Regions from separate parts of the Thalassotalea coralli genome, predicted to be linked through region 3. Evidence: predicted binding sites of a transcription regulator. Region 3 holds the regulator's gene; each other region holds the start of a gene.
The links. The regulator MetJ, encoded in region 3, represses methionine synthesis genes. The targets are predictions, from matches to a motif close to TAGACGTCTAGACGTCTA.
Positions count from the first base shown of each region.

Region 1: the regulator MetJ is predicted to act here: its motif matches at 1,941-1,958, upstream of serA (phosphoglycerate dehydrogenase).
Region 2: the regulator MetJ is predicted to act here: its motif matches at 1,802-1,819, upstream of ACOB80_RS07490 (cystathionine beta-lyase).

Region 1 is NZ_JBVVBK010000001.1:407,583-410,793, forward strand. It holds gene ACOB80_RS01790 (phosphatidylglycerophosphatase A family protein) at 1-403, shown strand, start outside; gene serA (phosphoglycerate dehydrogenase) at 476-1,705, opposite strand; gene rpiA (ribose-5-phosphate isomerase RpiA) at 1,984-2,640, opposite strand; gene ACOB80_RS01805 (5-formyltetrahydrofolate cyclo-ligase) at 2,766-3,211, opposite strand, start outside.
Region 2 is NZ_JBVVBK010000002.1:473,724-476,934, forward strand. It holds gene ACOB80_RS07485 (hypothetical protein) at 1-101, opposite strand, end outside; gene ACOB80_RS07490 (cystathionine beta-lyase) at 583-1,767, opposite strand; gene ACOB80_RS07495 (hypothetical protein) at 1,985-2,326, shown strand; gene ACOB80_RS07500 (alkaline phosphatase D family protein) at 2,439-3,211, opposite strand, start outside.
Region 3 is NZ_JBVVBK010000003.1:20,042-23,252, forward strand. It holds gene metB (cystathionine gamma-synthase) at 1-755, opposite strand, end outside; gene metJ (met regulon transcriptional regulator MetJ) at 933-1,265, shown strand; gene ACOB80_RS08365 (hypothetical protein) at 1,323-1,673, opposite strand; gene ACOB80_RS08370 (malic enzyme-like NAD(P)-binding protein) at 1,747-2,994, opposite strand.

The DNA.
Region 1 (3,211 bases), on a different contig from region 3:
AACAGGGTTAGCTCCTAAAGCTCCTGGTACGTTTGGGACGCTCGCTGCATTACCTATACTCTGGTTATTAGCCGACGTCACTCTTCCTTACTATTTAGTCGTGACTTTTCTATTTAGCGTAGCTGGCATCTTTATTTGTGATTACACCGCCAAGAAAGTTGGCGTACATGATCACCCGGCAATAGTATGGGATGAAGTGGTCGGTTATCTCATTACCATGATTTTGATCCCAATGTCGCTAACCACACTAGTCACTGGATTTTTACTCTTTAGATTTTTTGATATTTTAAAGCCGTGGCCTATCTCTTGGCTAGACAAGCACTGTCATGGTGGCTTAGGAATAATGTTAGACGATATCGTGGCAGGATTAATGGCATTAGTAGTAATGCACTTAATTTTTTAGTTGTAGCGCTAATTGATATTAAAAAGGCCTCTATTGAGGCCTTTTTTAGTTCAGATGCCTTTTCTTCTACGATTAGTGCAAGATACGTGCTTTTATTGTCCCTGGTATCTGCCTTAACGCTCTAAGTGCTGTTTCACTGTTTTCTGTTTCGATATCGATAACAACATAACCAATCTGATCATCAGTTTGTAAGTATTGTGCAGCGATATTGATATTGTGCTCAGCGAACGCTTGGTTAATTTGCGTTAAAATTCCAGGCTGGTTCTTATGGATGTGAAGCAAACGGCTGGTGCCGGAATGTTCAGGTAAAGATACTTCAGGGAAATTTACTGCAGATAGGGTTGAACCATTATCTGAGTATTTCGCTAGCTTACTCGCTACTTCTAATCCGATGTTAGCTTGAGCTTCTTTTGTACTACCGCCAATGTGAGGCGTTAATATGACGTTATCGAATTCACGTAAAGGAGAGGTAAATTCTTCATCATTACTCTTTGGCTCAACAGGAAATACATCAACCGCTGCTCCAGCAACTTTCTTTGAAGAAAGTGCAGCGCATAAGGCGTCAATATCAACAACTGTACCTCTAGAGGCGTTAATGAATATCACGCCGTCTTTCATTGCCGCAAACTGTGCAGCAGCCATCATATCTTGTGTTTGCGCTGTTTCAGGAACATGTAAACTAACGACATCTGCACTTGCCAATAAGCTATTTAAACTACTTGCTTGTTCGGCATTTCCTAAAGGAAGTTTAGTTTCAATATCGTAAAATTTTACTTTCATACCTAAGGTTTCTGCGAGTATGCCTAGCTGCATACCAATATGACCATAACCTATGATACCAAGCGTTTTTCCTCTGGCTTCAACAGAGCCACTAGCAGACTTGTTCCACACGCCACGATGCGCTTGAGCACTTTTTTCCGGAATGCCTCGAAGTAATAGCAAGAGTTCACCAATAACCAGTTCAGCAACTGAGCGCGTGTTGGAAAATGGTGCGTTAAATACAGGGATACCACGTCGTTGAGCAGATGCTGTGTCGACTTGGTTAGTTCCAATACAGAAACAGCCGATAGCGACTAGTTTTTTTGCAGCCTCAAGTACTTTGTCGTTTAACATAGTACGAGAACGGATACCGATAAAATGAACATCTGCTATTTTTGCGATCAGTTCATCTTCAGCAAGAGAGGTTTTTAAATATTCAATATTGCTATAACCGGCTGATTTTAGTTCTTCCAGTGCGCTCTCGTGCACACCTTCTAGTAGCAAAATCTTGATTTTTTCTTTGGCAAGTGACGTGTTACTCATGTGTTTTATCGCTATATATTTTAAGTTAGTTTAGAGCGTGTTAAGTCTTGCTGCATATTTTGGCTATTCATTATTGCATTTTTACTGCTCGACATTTTGGTTGCTCACGTATCGTGAAAAACCACAAAAACATCGTCCCTATAGCATATAAAAAGCAATGTCTTGCTACTAATTCAGCCAAAATCAGAATACTAGTTAAACACGCTTTAGATAGTTTTAGATGGCTAGATACCCAAAACCATCTAAACGTTAACATATAGTGCTAAAACTCTAAAGTGTTATTTTACGACTTTTGCACCTTCCGGTGTACCTAACACAAGAACATCTGCGCCACGCTCAGCAAACAAGCCGTTTGTCACTACACCGACGATAGCATTGATACGTGTTTCTAATCCTTTTGGGTCTAATATATCTAAGTTATGGACATCTAAAATGACATTGCCATTGTCAGTGACAACACCTTGGCGGTAGACAGGATCGCCACCAAGCTTTACTAGTTCTCTTGCTACATAACTGCGTGCCATTGGGATAACTTCAACAGGCAAAGGGAATTTACCTAAAACAGGTACTTGCTTTGATTCATCACAGATACAAACAAATTGTTTAGCAACAGCTGCTACAATCTTTTCTCGAGTTAGCGCTGCGCCACCGCCTTTGATCATGTGCATGTGTTCGTTGATTTCATCGGCTCCATCTACATAGACACCAATCTCATCGACGCTATTTAGGTCAAATACTTCAATACCGTGCGCTTTTAAGCGTTTAGTCGATTCTTCAGAGCTAGAAACCGCGCCTTTAATATCGTGCTTTTTCTTCGCAAGTGCATCAATAAAAAAGTTAACGGTCGAGCCTGTACCTACACCAACGATAGTATCATCTTCTACGTAATCTACAGCTTTGATCGCTGCAGCTTGTTTCATTTGATCTTGAGTCATTTTTATTCCACTAATTAGGGGTCTTGAATAGTTCGCATCAATTACGACAAATACTTTGCGCAATAGTATAACAGGCAGAAGAAAGACAGGATAACCTAATACCCAAATTTAACTTTTTTACTTGTTTAAAAGTGATATAGCTGGCTTGGCGTCGCTATTTCAGAAAGGGGAACATCCCACGCTTCGCTTGGCACTTGGTCAACTAACTGGCAGTCATGGGCTAACCCAATTTTTCTTATGTGATTTAGTTTTTTTAGTGGGTCAGCAAAAGTTCTGTCGTAGTAGCCGCCACCCATGCCCAGTCTATTACCTTGGTTGTCGAACGCCACGAGAGGAGTAAAGACAATATCTAGATGTTCTAAAGGACACACCTGAGTCACATTGAGTGCCGGCTCTTCAATGCCATATTTGTTGTTTACCATTTCGCTGGTTTTGCAATATCGTAAAAATATTAAGTGTCCTTTAGAAAATGGGTGAAGGACTGGCAGGTAAACGTCGATGTTATTTTGCCAACACCATTCAATGATAGGCATTGTTGAAACTTCGCCGTCATTTGCCAGGTAAAGCGCAA
Region 2 (3,211 bases), on a different contig from region 3:
GGATACTTAGCGTAAGTATGGTTCGTAAATAAAGCTAGAAACATAACCGATATCAAAAATATTGCTTTTTTCATTTCAAATCCAATTAACATTATTTCCATTAAATAACCAACGTCGAACAAAACAAATAAACTACTTTTTAACGTCGGTGTGCGTTTAATAAGAACTTAATCAACTGCCTTTAAGCGCCTATTTTTTCGATACAAGCGAGGAAAATAAATATTGAGAAATATTTGAGATTAATTCCATTTAACAATACTCAACTCCCTGTATAAGCAAAGTAAAGATAGGACAAAAAAAACAAATTACAAACTAATTTATAACAAATTATACAAATATTTTACAAAAATCATTATAAACTACTAAAACTAATAGAAAAGTTTAGCCTTTGACCATGATTAATTGTGTCTAGATAACTTTTACTAACATGGGATACGTAAACATTTTTCAAAGGTTTTTAGTAATAAAAACAGTAGGAGAATTACCGAAACAAGATGAAATTTCGATAGTAGTTTAGATTAACACACTATCTATAGCGCTCTAAACTTAGCCTACAGCACTATAGATATTCAAAAATGTGAGTTACTTTATTTTTCTTAAACTTTGATTAAGCCTATCTAAACCCGCAGCTAAATCTTCAATTAAGTCGTCAGGGTCTTCTAATCCTATGTGCACTCGAATAAGCGGAAACTCGTGGTTCCACTCTGTCGCGGTGCGCAATCGACCTACATTAGTGTTACCCAAGATTAAACTTTCAAACCCGCCCCAGGAATAACCCATTTTAAAATGGTGCATACCATCTAAAAGTGCATTAACTGATGCTTGATCTCCGCGATTTAAAACAAAGGAAAACAAGCCGTTTGAGCCAGTAAAGTCTCGCTCAAAGAATTCATGCCCCGGACATGAAGAAAATGCAGGATGCAAAATGGTGTCAACTTCTTCGCGTTCACTCAACCAGTTAGCTACTTTTAACGCGTTCTCTTGATGTTGTTTAAGTCTAACACCTAACGTTCTAATACCACGCATCGCTAAATACAAATCATCTGGCGAGGTGCACTGCCCCATCAAGTAACTGTTTTCACGCAGATCAGGCCAATACTTTTCGTTGGCAACAGCAGTTCCCAACATAACATCTGAATGACCAACAATATATTTAGTTGCTGCCTGAATAGAAATGTCGACACCGTGTTTAAACGGGTCAAAATTAACACCCGCGCCCCAGGTATTATCTAGCATGACAATACAGTCGTGTTTGTGTGCCACTTCTGCAATACCAGGTACATCTTGAACTTCCATGGTGATTGAGCCTGGAGATTCTAAAAATACCACTTTCGTATTAGGTTTAATTAGTGCTTCAATGCCTTTACCGATTAGTGGGTCGTAATAAGTCGTTTCAACCCCTATACGAGCAAGTACTTTGTCGCAGTAATCACGTGTAGGTTCGTAAGCAGTGTCCACCATTAAAATATGATCACCAGTTTTAACAAAGGCTAAAATGGCGTTGGTTATTGCTGCTGTACCTGATGGATATAGTGCACAGCCAGCGCCACCTTCCAGTTCTGTCATGGCGTCTTGAAAAGCAAATGAAGTCGACGTGCCGCGACGCCCATAGAACAACACTTGATTACCGCGATTAGCAGTAGCATGTTTCATTTGTTTTGTTGATTCAAATACGACTGTTGAAGCACGCTCTACCGGAGGATTTACAACACCACGTGTCCATTTTGATGCTCTGCCAGCATTTACAATTTTGGTATCTTTTTTCATTCTAATCCTGAAGTTAACTTTTCATTTAGCATTCTAGCCATCTAAACGTATTTATAAACGCAATTGTCTTCAAAGGCACGTAGTTTTTACAACTATTTTAGAATCAGACCTTTCGAATCGCTATAAGGTAACAAAGCTAGTGATATCGATAACAGACTGGTTACATTGTTTTGGTTACAGTTAACCTCAGTTTAACAAGGTAAAGGAAGTAGACACCATGAAAATAATTTTATCCGGTTTAGTTATGACAGCATTATTAGCAGTGAATTTTTCAGCTAACAGCGCACAAACATGTCGTTGGGTGCAAGGCAAAGGTCGCGTATGTACCCCCGTAGTAAAAAAGAAAGTAGTTGTTGTTAATCCTGGTCATCATCATCACAATCCTTGGCATAGTTTTGCGGCAGTTGTTGGTACAGCAATTGTTATCGATAAAGTCACAGGTGAACCAACAGTGGAAGGCAAAGACTCTATTTTAGTAGAAACTAAGCTTATTGAAGCGGGCAAAGTCGATGTCATAGAAAAAGACGGCAAAGTTATCTTTATCCGTGGTATCGGCTAAAAATTCAATTTTAAACAGAGCCTAAAATTCCAATTTAGTTAAAATGAGTGTCCCGGAAACAAAAAAGACCCGAGCAAGCTCGGGTCTTTTTTGTGTTATACGCTCGGTTTTTCTAAGATTTCGCCTGAAGGGATGAAAGTCGAAACTGATGTTGGTTAACAATCTCGCCTTTCACGTCTTTTAACCCTATCGCAATCAAGGGATCTGAAAGTGTCCAATCTATTTCAATAAAGCCATAATTCACTTCATTTGTAAAAGCGCCTAGCCTATGCTTGTTCGGGCTAACATCTTTCCACTTTTCACTTAAACCAGAGCTGGTGACTTCCCATAAGCCATAATGGTTAGTGTTGTTCTTGCTATTTACGTAAGACACTTCTCCCCAATGGGTGTCACCGCTGATAAAAATAACACCCGAAACTTTATGCTCTTCAATAAATGATAATAATCGCTTTCTGTCTTCAGGAAAATTAGCCCAAGATTCCCAACCCGTGAATTCAGGAAGCAGTTGCAAGCTTGAACCTATCACTTTAATTTTGGCCGGCTTTAACAATTCTTTTTCTAACCATTGCCACTGCTCTTCGCCAAGCATTGACGCACCTTTAGTGGGTGAAACCTTATAAGGTCCCATGTTATTGGGGACACGATCTGTTACGTAACTCATTTTCGACACACTGTGAATTTTGTCTCTATTCCAACGTAAATCAGGCAATATAACCTGCACCTTTTTATCGTCACTTCCATACATATAGCTAGTGTAAATCCCATCGCGAGTATATCGAGGTGACGATTTAGGCTCTTGCCAGAAATCTAGCATAATCTGCCGTGATGCTTCTTTTTCTGGGTATTCTTTTCCCGCATCATTTTCGCCATAATCGTGATCATCCC
Region 3 (3,211 bases):
ATACGAACAGGTAATGTTTTTAAACCGCGAAGCGCTAAGTAGCTGTCAAACGCAGAGCCTGTAATACCAATACAATTTGCCCACCAAGCTAACTCTTCACCTAGCGCTTGTTCACGTGTCACTAACACACCACCCACAACATCACTATGACCATTAATAAATTTTGTAGTTGAATGGAAAACAATATCGGCACCCAGTAACAACGGCTGTTGCAATACTGGCGATAAAAAGGTGTTATCTACCGCAACTAACGCCCCAGCTGCTTGGCTTTGCGCTGTGATAGCTTTGATATCCACCAAGCGCATTAAAGGGTTACTCGGTGTTTCAATTAACACTAACTTAGGTTTCTGAGCTAAAGCTTTATCCAATGCATCTTGATCTGATTGGTCAACAACAACAAGCTTAAACTGCCCTCTTTTGGCTAAATGAGTAAATAAACGATAACTGCCACCGTAACAATCGTGTGGGATAACCACGGTATCGTCGACAGAAAGTAACTGACAGATAAGATGCACAGATGACATTCCGGTGCTGGTCACAATACCAACAGCACCTTGTTCTAAATCAGCAATAGCTTGAGCAAAAGTCGCTCTAGTTGGGTTACCCGTTCGAGAATAATCGAATTGGCGTTTATCGTTAAACCCTTTTAACGCATACGTGCTAGATAAATGGATCGCAGGTATAACTGCGCCATGATGCTCATCAGTATTTATGCCAGCTCTTACCGCTGTTGTTGCTAGTTTTTTGTCTGTCATGTGCGTTACCTTACCAAAAAATGCCGTTTTAGATGTTTGGACGTCCAAAAGTCTAAACCTTTTAAATTTTCCATGCAACAACTTTAGACTTCTAAACTTCTACACTTTCATTATTGACTCATGCTATCTAACGGGTAAAATCTCTTATTGTAATTAGGTTTTATCATTGAGGTACGCATGGCAGAGTGGAACGGGGAATATATTAATCCCTATGCTGAACATGGAAAAAAAAGTGAACAAGTTAAGAAAATAACCGTTTCAATTCCACTACGAGTATTAAAAGTACTAACTGACGAGCGTACTAGACGCCAAGTTAATAATTTACGCCACGCAACTAATAGTGAGTTGCTATGTGAAGCGTTTTTGCACGCATTTACCGGTCAACCACTTCCGAGTGACGAAGATCTTGCGAAAGATAACGAAGAAAAGTTACCCGCAAGCGTTCGCAAAATTCTTGAAGAAAAAGGTATTACTGATTTTAGTCAATACGAATCTGACGAAAACGAGTAGCAATTCACGAAAATCCGTGTAATAAAAGGAGGCTTTAAGCTTCCTTTTTTGTCGCCATCAATTTATTTCGCTATCACTTTCTGCCGTTATTAGGCAATCGACAAGCCCGAACAACCAGCCGAACAATAATACCAATAACAGATAAGTAATTAACTCCCAATCTAAGTAAATTGGGTTTAACTGCATTTCCTTCGCTATGGCCGTTTGCGTTAACGCAAGTTTACCCGTTTTTACTTTTTCCACTAAAGGCATAATTTTAGATACTGCCTCGTAAAAGAATAACACTAGGGCAAAAGTAAAGGTGCTGATTAACAGCCAACCTCGTTTCGGGCGATTTAATGTTAGCTGACCTATGCCAGGATAAACGAGGAGATTAAATAGAAATGCTTTGAGTTTGGGCTTAGCCATACAATCACTTACTTGAACAAAACTATAGTGAACGGCAGGACACATTGCCGTGTCACTATAGAATAATCAAGCTTTATGCGTTTTGCATATAGTTTTCAGGCATTTCTAAAGCAGCAACGCCAGAATCAACCGCGGCTTGTGCCACGGCTTTAGCAACACGACCACATAAACGAGAGTCCATTGGCTTTGGAATAATATAATCTTTGCCGAACTCTAATGCAGTTTCACCACTTGCCGCTAATACTTCTTGTGGCACAGGCTCTTTCGCCAATTCACGGATTGCATGCACACAAGCAACTTTCATTGCATCGTTAATTGTGCGAGCGCGAACATCTAATGCACCACGGAAGATAAACGGGAAACACAATACGTTGTTAACTTGGTTCGGGTAATCAGAACGACCTGTTGCGATGATCACATCTTCACGAGCAGCCTTGGCAACTTCTGGCTTTATTTCTGGATCAGGGTTAGAACAAGCAAAGATAACTGGATTGTTCGCCATCATTTTTACATGTTCTTCACTAAGAAGATCTGGGCCAGAAACACCAACAAACACGTCTGCGCCATCAATCACGTCTTCAAGAGTGCGTTTATCAGTATTGTTAGCAAAAAGCTTTTTATATTCATTTAAATCGTCACGACGCGTATGAACAACACCTTTAGTGTCTAACATGTAGATCTTTTCACGTTGTGCGCCACAACTAATTAATAGCTCCATACAAGCGATAGCGGCTGCACCTGCGCCCATACAAACGATATTAGCGTGTCTTAATTGTTTACCTTGGATTTCCAACGCGTTTATCATGCCAGCAGCCGTTACGATTGCCGTACCATGTTGGTCGTCATGAAATACAGGAATTTTACAACGCTCAATTAATGCTTTTTCAATTTCAAAACACTCTGGCGCTTTAATATCTTCAAGGTTAATACCACCGAAGCTATCAGCTATATTAGCAACAGTGCTAACGAATTCTTCAACAGTTTTATGCTTTACTTCGATATCGAAAGAATCGATGTTGGCGAAACGTTTAAACAGTAAAGCCTTTCCTTCCATTACCGGTTTTGAAGCCATACCGCCAAGGTTACCTAAGCCTAAAATCGCAGTGCCATTGGTGATAACTGCAACAGTGTTGCCTTTTGCAGTGTATTGATAAACTGCATCTGGGTTTTCAGCGATTTCGCGTACTGGTTCAGCAACACCTGGACTATAAGCTAAAGCTAAGTCTTTGCTCGTTTCGGCAGGAGTTGTTAATTCGATACTAATTTTGCCCGGCGATGGAAACTGATGATAGTCCAATGCTTGCTGGCGCAAATCTGTCATAGTGGTGTCCTTTAGAGTGCGTTAAAAAGTATTATGTTTTATTTTTCGCTAATGGTATGAGAACTCACCCCCTAATATCAACCCTGACCAGTTGGGCAAAATAAGCCTACACACCGCTTAAAACCTAGTATCTTTGGAAAACTAATACAAATAAGTTGGGTGAATATTCGAGATAAATAGGTTACTTTCTATATATCTTTTTTGTTATATCAAAGAT